One region of the Arthrobacter sp. 10L424 genome, then DNA from elsewhere that is predicted to be linked to it. Evidence: predicted binding sites of a transcription regulator. Region 1 holds the regulator's gene; each other region holds the start of a gene.
The links. Region 1 encodes LexA, which represses DNA repair genes until DNA is damaged. Its sites were predicted from a motif close to TCGAACANNTGTTCGA; they were not measured.

Region 1 (3,268 bases):
CGTCGCGGCGCGCCGCCGAGGACGCTGCCGAGGCCTTGCGGCCACGGCTGGACATGAGCATCCTCTGCCAGGGGGATTCCACCATGACGGCGCTGGTGAAGCAGTTCGCCGACGAGCCGGACACCTGCCTCTTCGGCACCATGTCCCTGTGGCAGGGCGTCGACGTGCCGGGGACCTCCTGCCGCCTCGTAGTGATCGACCGGATCCCGTTCCCGCGGCCCGACGATCCCCTGATGACGGCGCGGTCCCGGGCCGTGGCCCAGGCCGGCGGCAACGGCTTCATGAGTGTTTCCGCGACCCACGCTGCCATCCGTCTGGCCCAGGGCGCGGGCCGACTGATCCGCACGACGACGGACAAGGGTGTGGTGGCTGTGCTGGACTCGCGGCTGTCCACCGAACGCTACGGGGGATTCCTCCGCGCCGCCCTGCCGCCGTTCTGGCCCACCACGGACCCCGCCATCGCCGTCGCGGCTCTGGAGCGGCTCGCGAAGGAATCAGGGCAGCCCGCCACGTAGCCCCGCCGGGTTGGGACCCTGCCGGGACATGTGACCGGGCCGGGATGCGGGTCCCCGCGGCGTCCGCGGATTTTCCGGGACCCTGCCGCCGCCGGGGTGCCAGTAACCGGGAGGAACGCGAAAGGCCCCGTCCGGCGTGAACTGGTCAACGCCGGCGGGGCCGTGTTCGCAGGGACTGGGCAGCTCTGAGCTGCCGGGAGGTTCAGTCCTAGAGGGAGCGCAGCACCGAGACGACTTTGCCCATAATGACGGCATGATCGCCGAGGATGGGCTCGTACTGGGTATTCTGCGGCAGCAGCCAGGTGTGGCCGTCACGCTGGCGGAAGGTCTTCACTGTTGCCTCGTCATCCAGCAGGGCGGCCACAATGTCACCATTGACAGCATCGCCCTGCCTGCGCACCACCACCCAGTCACCGTCGCAGATGGCCGCATCGATCATCGAGTCACCGGCGACCTTGAGCATAAAGAGCTCGCCGTGGCCCACCAGCTGGCGGGGCAGGGGCATAACGTCCTCAACCACCTGGTCGGCCAGGATCGGTCCGCCCGCGGCGATCCGGCCCACCAACGGCACCATGGCGGTATCCGTGGCACTGGCCAGCTCCGAAACAGACAAGCCGCCGACACTGCGCAGGCCGCTGGACTTCTCGACGCCTGAAATTTTCGCGGTTCCCTCATCGAGGGTCAACGGCATCAGCACTTCCATGGCCCGAGGGCGCTTGGGATCACGCCGCAAGTAGCCGAGCTTCTCGAGCTGCGAAAGCTGGTGGGTCACGCTGGAAAGGCTCGCGAGGCCCACCGTGTCGCCGATTTCGCGCATGGACGGCGGGTACCCGTTGTCCGTCACGGAGCGCTGGATGGTCTCCAGAATCTTCTTTTGCCGGACGGTAAGGCTCTTGGGTGGCCGGGCTGCCTGCGGGCTCCGCTGGGTGGCCCTGCCGCCAGTGGCTTGTGCTGCCATGTTCGCCAACGCCTTTCCGTTCCGCCCGGCCGCTGTGGCTGCAGCTGCCGGGAACTTCCGGCCTGAAATGTCAGACCCTGCTGATCAACTGCAGAAGTGGTTGTTCTTTGACTCAAACGTAGGCCAGCCACACAGCTTTTTCAAACATTTGTTCTAGCGAGTCTCGACAATGTTCGTCAATAAGTGCTAAAACAGAACTAGCAAGATTCGAATATGTGTTCTAGTTTGGCGCAGTTCGGTTGGAACAGGTTATTCGTCTCTTTGTTCGAAGGTCAGGCCGGTTGGCGGCGGGTACGTGGAGTACGCCGGGCGGCACAGTATGGTCCAGGAGGGCTCAGTTCATGTCAGCATCAAGCGCGTTTCACGACACTTTCGGCCGCGACTCATTCGGCGACTATGGCCGGCCCGGCACCGGCAGCGGCACAGGTCAGCCCGGCCAGTCCGGCCCCAGCGGTCGTGCCGAACAGGCAAAGCAGGCGCCGCTTAAGCTCACCCGGCGGGGGCGCTTCGTCTTCATTGGGGTGCCGCTCATCCTGCTGGCCGCACTGGTTCTCTCCTTCAGCGGATTCCTCAACGCCCCGGCAAAGGCGGCGGACTCTGCCGCCGAGCTGTCGTTGACACCCACAGTCTCGGTAACGGTGCAGCCCGGCGAATCCTTGTGGGCCATCGCCGAGGCAGTGGCGCCCGAGCGCGATCCCCGCGACGTCGTCGCCGACATCATCCAGCTGAACAACCTCGAGGCCGCCCGCGTCGTGCCGGGCCAGGCGCTCTTCATTCCGTCCAACTAGTTCGTTCCGGCCAGGCAGCTCCATCCAGATAGCTCAGGGGTCCCGTCGCTTGAGGGTCTCGAGGCGTTCCGCAGGGCGCCGACAGCCCCGCAAAGCGTCACAGTTTCCGGGCCCGCCGCGAACTCACTTAAACTGGACAAGTGACTGACCAGTTAGAGCGCCTGAACCGACTTCCCCTCCGGACCAACCTGCGGGGCCTGACCCCCTACGGGGCACCGCAGCTGGACGTCCCCATCCTGCTCAACGTCAACGAGAACACCCACGGCGTCCCGGCCGACGTCCTCGCGGCCATCTCCGACGCCGTCACCATTGCCGCCGCCGGACTGAACCGCTATCCGGACCGCGAATTCACGGAACTGCGGGAGGCGCTGGCCGAATACCTCGGGCACGGACTGGCCGCGGACAACATCTGGGCCGCGAACGGCTCCAACGAGGTTCTCCAGCAGATCCTCCAGGCCTTCGGCGGTCCCGGCCGCACCGCCCTTGGTTTCCCTCCCACATACTCCATGTACCCGCTGCTGGCTTCCGGCACGGACACCGGGTACATCGCCGGGATCCGCGCCGATGACTACGGGCTCAGTGCCGAGTCGGCCGCCCGGCAGGTCCGCGAACTCCAGCCGAACATCGTGTTCCTCTGCTCCCCGAACAACCCCACCGGCACCGGGCTTGGCCTGGACGTCGTCGAGGCTGTCTACGAGGCCGGCGAGGCCAGCCAGACCATCGTTATCGTCGATGAGGCCTACCACGAGTTCGCCCACAACGGCACGCCCAGCGCGCTGACGCTGCTGCCCGGCCGGGAACGGCTGATCGTTTCGCGCACCATGAGCAAGGCCTTCGCCCTGGCCGGAGCCCGTGTCGGCTACATGGCGGCAGCCCCGGAGGTCACCGACGCCCTGCGCCTGGTCCGGCTCCCGTACCACCTCTCGGCCATCACCCAGGCGACAGCCCTGGCCGCCCTGCACCACCGGGTCGCGCTGATGGCCGACGTCGAGGACATCAAGCGGCAG
Region 2 (3,268 bases), on a different contig from region 1:
AGCGCGAATCCTTCGAGACGGACCTGGACTTCAAGGGCCTTGACTTCAGCGCCACCGACAACGGCGTGGCCCCTGTCCATGCGGTCTTCATCCGCGGACCATGGGTGGAACGAGTCGGCGACGGCGTGGAAGTCCTCGCCGAAGTGGAGCCCTCCAAGGCGTCCCACCCCGAGGCGCTGGCCGGGACGGCTAGAATTGTTGCTGTGCGTTCCGGCAAGCTGCTGGCCACCTCCTTCCACCCGGAAGTGACGGGGGAGAAGCGCGTGCACGAATTGTTTATCCGAATGATCAGAGGAGAAGCGTAAAGCATGTCAGGCCACTCCAAATGGGCGACGACCAAGCACAAAAAGGCCATCCTCGATAGCCGCCGGGCCAAGTCGTTCGCCAAGCTGATCAAGAACATCGAAGTCGCCGCACGCATGGGCGGTCCGGACCTTGCCGGCAACCCGAGCCTGGAACTCGCCGTCACGAAGGCCAAGAAGACCTCGGTCCCCGCTGACAACATCGACCGCGCGATCAAGCGCGGCGCCGGCCTCACCGGCGAAGTCGTGGACTACACCGAGATCATGTACGAATGCCGCGGCCCGCAGGGCTCGGCGCTGCTGATCGAATGCCTGACGGACAACAAGAACCGGGCAGCCTCCGAAGTACGCCTCGCGATCTCCCGTAACGGCGGCACCATCGCCGATCCCGGTTCGGTCAGCTACCTCTTCTCCCGCAAGGGCGTGGTCTCGCTGCCGAAGAACGGGCTGAGCGAGGACGACGTCCTGATGGCCGTCCTCGACGCCGGCGCCGAGGAAGTCAAGGACAACGGCGACAGCTTCGAGATCCACTCCGAGCCGACCGACCTGCAGGCCATCCGCGATGCGCTCAAGGAAGCCGGCATGGAGTACGACACCGACGAGGCCGAGTTTGTGCCGTCCATGCAGGTGCCGCTGGACCTCGACGCCGCCAAGAAGTTCATGAAGCTCGTCGACGCCCTCGAGGAGCTCGACGACGTCCAGAACGTCTACAGCAACGCCGACCTCAGCGACGAAGTGCAGGCCGCACTGGAAGCGGAGTGACCCTTCGCGTCCTCGGCGTCGATCCGGGCCTCACCCGCTGCGGGATCGGCGTCGTGGACGTCGAGAAGAACCGCCGCGCCACCATGGTGGCGTTCGGCGTCGTCGGTAGCTCACCGGAGGAGAGTCTGGACCAGCGCCTGCTGGTCATCGCCACCTCCATCGACGAGTGGCTGGACCGGTACGAACCGCACGTCCTTGCCGTCGAACGCGTCTTCTCGCAGCTCAACGTCAGCACCGTGATGGGCGTCGCCCAGGCCTCCGGCGTCGTGATCGCAGCCGCCGCCCGCCGCGGCATCCCGGTGGCACTGCACACCCCCTCGGAAGTCAAAGCCGCCGTCACCGGCAGCGGAACCTCGAACAAGGACGCCGTCACCAAGCTGGTCACCAAGATCCTCCGGCTCGATGCGCCGCCGAAACCGGCCGACGCCGCCGACGCCCTGGCGCTGGCCATCACCCATGCGTGGCGGGCCGGCGGCGGGACCACCCCTAAAGGCGCAGTCGCGACGGGACCGGGCAGCCAGTCGCTGACGCCGGCCCAACGGGCCTGGGCGGACGCCGAGGCCAAAGCGCGCCGGGCGCGCTGAATGTCCGGCAGATCCGTCGCGGAGCTTGGTAGGGTATTCGTAGATATGTTCGGATAACCGGGTCCTCCCGGTTCTATTTTCAGCTGAATTTTCAGGAGCCCGGCTTTGATCAGTTTTCTCCGCGGAACCGTAGCGCACGTCGGCCTGTCCTCCGCCGTGATCGACCTCAACGGCGCCGGCATGAGCGTGAACGCCACCCCACAGACCCTCGGCCGGCTCCGCGTCGGCGACGAGGGGAAGCTTTTCACCTCCCTGATCGTGCGCGAGGACTCCCTCACCCTGTTTGGTTTCGGCGGCGACGACGAACGCGAGGTCTTCGATGTCCTGCTCAGCGTCAGCGGCGTCGGCCCCCGGCTCGCGTTGGCGGTCCTGGCCGTGCACGAGCCGGAAGCGATCCGCGTCGCAGCACACTCCGGGGACGGCAAAGCATTCACCAAGGTCCCCGGCATTGGCCCCAAGGTCGCCGGGCGGATCGTGCTGGAACTGGCCGGCAAGCTGGTGCCGCACGGCACCGCCGCGGGGACCACGGCTCCGGCCGCATCCGCCGAAGCAATTTGGAAGCCGCAGGTCGTTGCGGCCATGACGAGCCTTGGCTGGTCCGAGAAGGACGCCACGTCCAGCATCGAGAAGTCACTGGCGGATTCCCCCGAGCTGGCCGAGAAGGGCAACGTCGCCGAGATCCTGCGGGCAACCCTCCGCTGGCTGGGCCAGGACGGCGCCCGCGCGGGGAACAGGATAGGCGCCCGTGGCTGAGCCGTCCCTGGTGGGCGGGGGAGAGGAACCGGAGGAGCGGGTCATCGAAGCCGCTCTCCGGCCCAAGAACCTGCACGACTTCGTGGGCCAGCACCGGGTCCGCAAGCAGCTTTCCCTCGTCCTGGAGGCCTCCCGGATGCGCGGCCGCAGCGCCGACCACGTTCTGCTCTCCGGTCCGCCCGGGCTGGGCAAGACGACGCTGTCCATGATCATTGCCGCCGAAATGAACGCCCCCCTGCGGATCAGCAGCGGTCCCGCCATCCAGCACGCGGGGGATCTGGCCGCCATCCTTTCCTCCCTCTCCGAAGGCGAAGTCCTCTTCCTCGATGAGATCCACCGGATGTCCCGGCCGGCCGAGGAAATGCTCTACATGGCGATGGAAGACTTCCGGGTCGACATTGTTGTGGGCAAGGGCGCCGGCGCCACCGCCATCCCGCTGGAACTTCCGCCGTTCACCCTGGTCGGCGCCACGACCCGCGCCGGTCTGCTGCCCGGGCCGCTCCGGGACCGCTTCGGCTTCACCGGCCACCTCGAGTTCTACTCCGTGGCCGAACTGGAACTCGTGCTCCGGCGCTCCGCCGGGCTCCTGGACCTCAAGGTCAACTCCGCCGGGTTCAGCGAAATCGCGGGGCGGTCCCGCGGCACACCTCGCATCGCCAACCGGCTCCTGCGCCGGGTCCGGGACTGGGCTCTGGTGCACGGGATCGAGCAGATCGACGCCCGCGCCGCCTCCGCGGCGCTGGACATGTATGAAGTGGACAAGCGCGGCCTGGACCGGCTGGACCGCGCCGTACTGGAAGCCCTCATCACCAAATTCGGCGGCGGACCGGTGGGCCTGTCCACCCTGGCGATCGCCGTCGGCGAAGA
Region 3 (3,268 bases), on a different contig from region 1:
AGCTCGTGTTCCAGCCGCGAGCGCAGCTCCCCGGCGGGTTTGCCGGCGATCCCGGGGAAACGCCTGCTGATGCCTGCTTCGCACCGCTGGGTGAGCTCGATGAGGGCGTCCCCGGCGATCCCGATCACCGAGGCTTCCGGCACCACCGGCTGTTTCCACCCCATGTCCGTCACCGGATCCATCCGGCAACGGTCCGCGAGCGCCTCGGTCTGCGCCATCAGGCTCTTGAGGTCGGCGGCACCGTATCCGGCGGCGTGCATGGTCTCCTTGCCGAGCTGGAGCATCCGGTCCGCGGATTTGAGCCAGCCCTGCCCGTTGGGCTGCAGCAGCGGGGCCGCGGAAAGTTCGGGCAGCGATTTCAGGGTGCGGGCGGAGTCCAGCACATCAGCAGTGGCCGCGCCGTCCTCTGCCACGTAACGCACGGCGTTGCTCAGCACAGCGGGCACCCCGTGTTCGGCGGCGAGCTTGAGCATCCGTACTGCGTGGGCGGTGCTGAGCGGTTCCCCGGGCGGGCTGAGCTGGCTGACGACCTCGGCGGCAATCGTTCCGGCCGGCATGGCGTCGAGCCAGCGTTTGAACAGGGTGCGGGGGCGCAGGTAGCGCCTCCCTCCCATGGCACGCCCGACGTCGGAGTCCGGCCCGATCAGCACGGTCAGCACCGGCTTGAGCGTTTCCGGGTGCAGGGTGCGGGAGGCCAGCTCGGCCCGGGTCACGGCGACGGGCACCGCTCCCCCGGCCTTGCCCGTGGTGCGGGCATGGGCATCGGAGATCAGCCGGCACAGCGCACGGTATCCGGCGCCGTCGTTATGCCCATGGGCCAGCACGACGACGCGTCCCCCCAACTGGGTGCGGAGGTCGCCGTCGTCGTCAAAGACCGCAAGGTCCACTCCGACAATCGGATCCAGCCCGGCCGCCATGCAGGCCTTCAGGTGCTTGACCGTCCCGTAGAGGCCGTCGCGGTCCGTGCAGGCGAGCGCCGTCGCCCCGTCAGCGGCGGCGGCGGCCGCCAGCTCATCCGGCCAGGAGACCCCGTAGTGGGCGCTGAAGGCGGTGGAGACATGGAGATGGGTGAAGCTCATGCCGATTCGGGTTTCCGGTGAAGCAGGGCGTCATGGATCCTCAGCAGGCGCCAGCGTCCGCTGCCGACATGCCGGGTGAGGTCAAGTGTGAGGCTTTCCGGGTCGGGGGAATCTGCCCGGCGCACCTGAACCCGCCAGATTTCGTGGTCCACGAGTCCCGGGCCGCTGCCCAGCGGCGCCCGCTGCTCTTCCGCCCACCATTGGCGGCGCTCAAACCAGCGGACCGGTTCGGCGCAGACGGTGTAGTGCCGGCCTGCCCAGTCCAGCTTCAGGGGCTGGCCGGAGGGTGTGCAGACGACGTCCACCGACTCGCTGAACATGCCCATCGTGCCTCCCGGACCGCACCATCTGTAAGAACCATCTGGCCAAACAGCCAGCAACTATTCGAACATATCTTCGAACAATTCCAGTCTACGACGGCGCCGGGGGAAAACCTAGATCAGGGGTGGACGGACGCAGGCACAGGTAGCAGGATTGATCCATGAGCTCCCATAACGCACTTCTGAAGCAGGTAAGCATCGCCGCCGAGGACACGTCCTTGGTGGCGAAGTTCGATATAGACGGAAACATCCCCGGCCAGGGCGCCTACGTGGTGGGGCTGTTAGCGGCGACTCCCGATCATTCCCACCAGCGACGCATGGGGATCGAGTTCATGAACGGGGAAGCTGTGTCCTTCTATTGCTTCAGTCATGACGGCACGGAGGAGAACTTTGACCTCAAGGGAGTTGAGCACTCCGGCAACACCATTACCGGGCACTTTCCGCTGAGCACCATCATGGGCCTAGCCAAGGGGCACCTCATGACGGCCTTCAGCGACTGCGACGGCCGCGACTACCAGGCGAACGTTCCGGTGGAGGAGGCCCTCTAGGCCCCTCGCCCTAGGAGCTGGCTTTGTAGACTTCCAGCTCGAGCGTGATGAACGCGTCGATCATTGCCCGGTACGTCTTCTCAACGAGGTCGACGTCGATGTCCTTATTTTCCGCCGTGGCGCGGACGTGTTCGATAACCCGCTCCACGCGCCCGGGGGCCCGCACCTCGGCACTGTCAGCCTTGAGGGTTCCGGCGATCCGGATCAGGCGCTCGCGGCGGCCGATCAGCGACACGATCTGCTCGTCCACCTCGTCCACGGCCACCCGCACGGCGGCGAGCTGCTCCCGGTCGGCCTTGGCAGCTTTTTCGTCTTGGTGATTTGTGGACATGTGCATGACAATATCGAATGATGCAGCCACGAGTCGATTTAATCTCACTGGGTGTCCGCAGTGTTGACGCCTCCCGCAGTTTCTATGTAGATGGCCTGGGCTGGCCCGTCCACCGGGAAGTCCGGGGCGAGGTCCTGTTCATCCAGGCCAATCACGGCCTCGTCCTCTCGCTCTGGGACGCCGGGCAGATGCAGGCCGAAGCGGCCGTTGATCCCCCGGCCGGGGTTCCGTCCATCACCCTGAGCCACAACTTGGGCAGCGCTGCGGAAGTCGACTGGGTGATGGCGGAGGCCGAGTCCGCCGGAGCTGCCATCATCGCCGAGCCGAGAACCCAGCCCTGGGGCGGCTACACCGGATACTTCGCCGACCCCGACGGCTACCGCTGGGAGGTCGCCTTCAATCCCAGCTGGGCGGTCGACGGCGGCGGCGAAGTCACGCTCTGACGACAAGTGAACGAGACACTCGCCGATGACGGGCTGGCCCGGTGGATTTCCGGCATCCGCTCACAACCAGCAGAAGCCCCGCCCCTGGACGTGAACAAGCTGCGCGCCGCACGCGCCAGGCCTGCAGGGCCAAGCCTGCCCCAAGTAGTCGACCTTGCCACGCCCGGCGACGGCCCGGTTCAACTGCGTTTCTACCGACCCAGCGGGCAGCCACTGCCGCTCATCGTCTACGTCCATGGCGGGGCGTTCATCTTCGGGGATCTCGAGTCCCACGACCGGACGTGCCGCCGGCTGGCCGTGGAAGCCAACGCCTCGGTGCTGGCGGTCGACTATCGGCGAGCGCCCGAGCATCCGGCGCCGGCGGCGATTGACGACGTCGTCGCGGTATTGAGGTGGGCTCTCCAGCCACCGGCGGTCCTTGGACCAACCAGCGGTCCTCCGTCCCTGGCCGGCGACAGCGCCGGGGGTCTGATCGCCTTGCTGGCGGCTCAGCGGCTGGTCGGGGAGGGCGCCCGCCTCAGCGGGCTCCTGCTGGTTTGTCCCAACG

Region 2: ruvA (Holliday junction branch migration protein RuvA) is a predicted target of LexA. The motif match lies at 1,686-1,701, and genes of this name have one in related genera.
Region 3: AC1DC5_RS08390 (DUF6504 family protein) is a predicted target of LexA. The motif match lies at 1,464-1,479, and genes of this name have one in related genera.

Annotation. Positions count from the first base shown of each region.
Region 1 covers NZ_JBFTJH010000004.1:187,494-190,761, forward strand. The annotation lists gene AC1DC5_RS10620 (ATP-dependent DNA helicase) at 1-515, shown strand, start outside; gene lexA (transcriptional repressor LexA) at 724-1,473, opposite strand; gene AC1DC5_RS10630 (LysM peptidoglycan-binding domain-containing protein) at 1,815-2,261, shown strand; gene AC1DC5_RS10635 (histidinol-phosphate transaminase) at 2,402-3,268, shown strand, end outside.
Region 2 covers NZ_JBFTJH010000003.1:595,735-599,002, reverse strand. The annotation lists gene pdxT (pyridoxal 5'-phosphate synthase glutaminase subunit PdxT) at 1-305, shown strand, start outside; gene AC1DC5_RS08315 (YebC/PmpR family DNA-binding transcriptional regulator) at 309-1,064, shown strand; gene ruvC (crossover junction endodeoxyribonuclease RuvC) at 1,061-1,648, shown strand; gene ruvA (Holliday junction branch migration protein RuvA) at 1,754-2,401, shown strand; gene ruvB (Holliday junction branch migration DNA helicase RuvB) at 2,394-3,268, shown strand, end outside.
Region 3 covers NZ_JBFTJH010000003.1:615,011-618,278, forward strand. The annotation lists gene AC1DC5_RS08385 (DNA polymerase III subunit alpha) at 1-1,079, opposite strand, end outside; gene AC1DC5_RS08390 (DUF6504 family protein) at 1,076-1,405, opposite strand; gene AC1DC5_RS08395 (hypothetical protein) at 1,561-1,947, shown strand; gene AC1DC5_RS08400 (chorismate mutase) at 1,958-2,284, opposite strand; gene AC1DC5_RS08405 (VOC family protein) at 2,299-2,721, shown strand; gene AC1DC5_RS08410 (alpha/beta hydrolase) at 2,728-3,268, shown strand, end outside.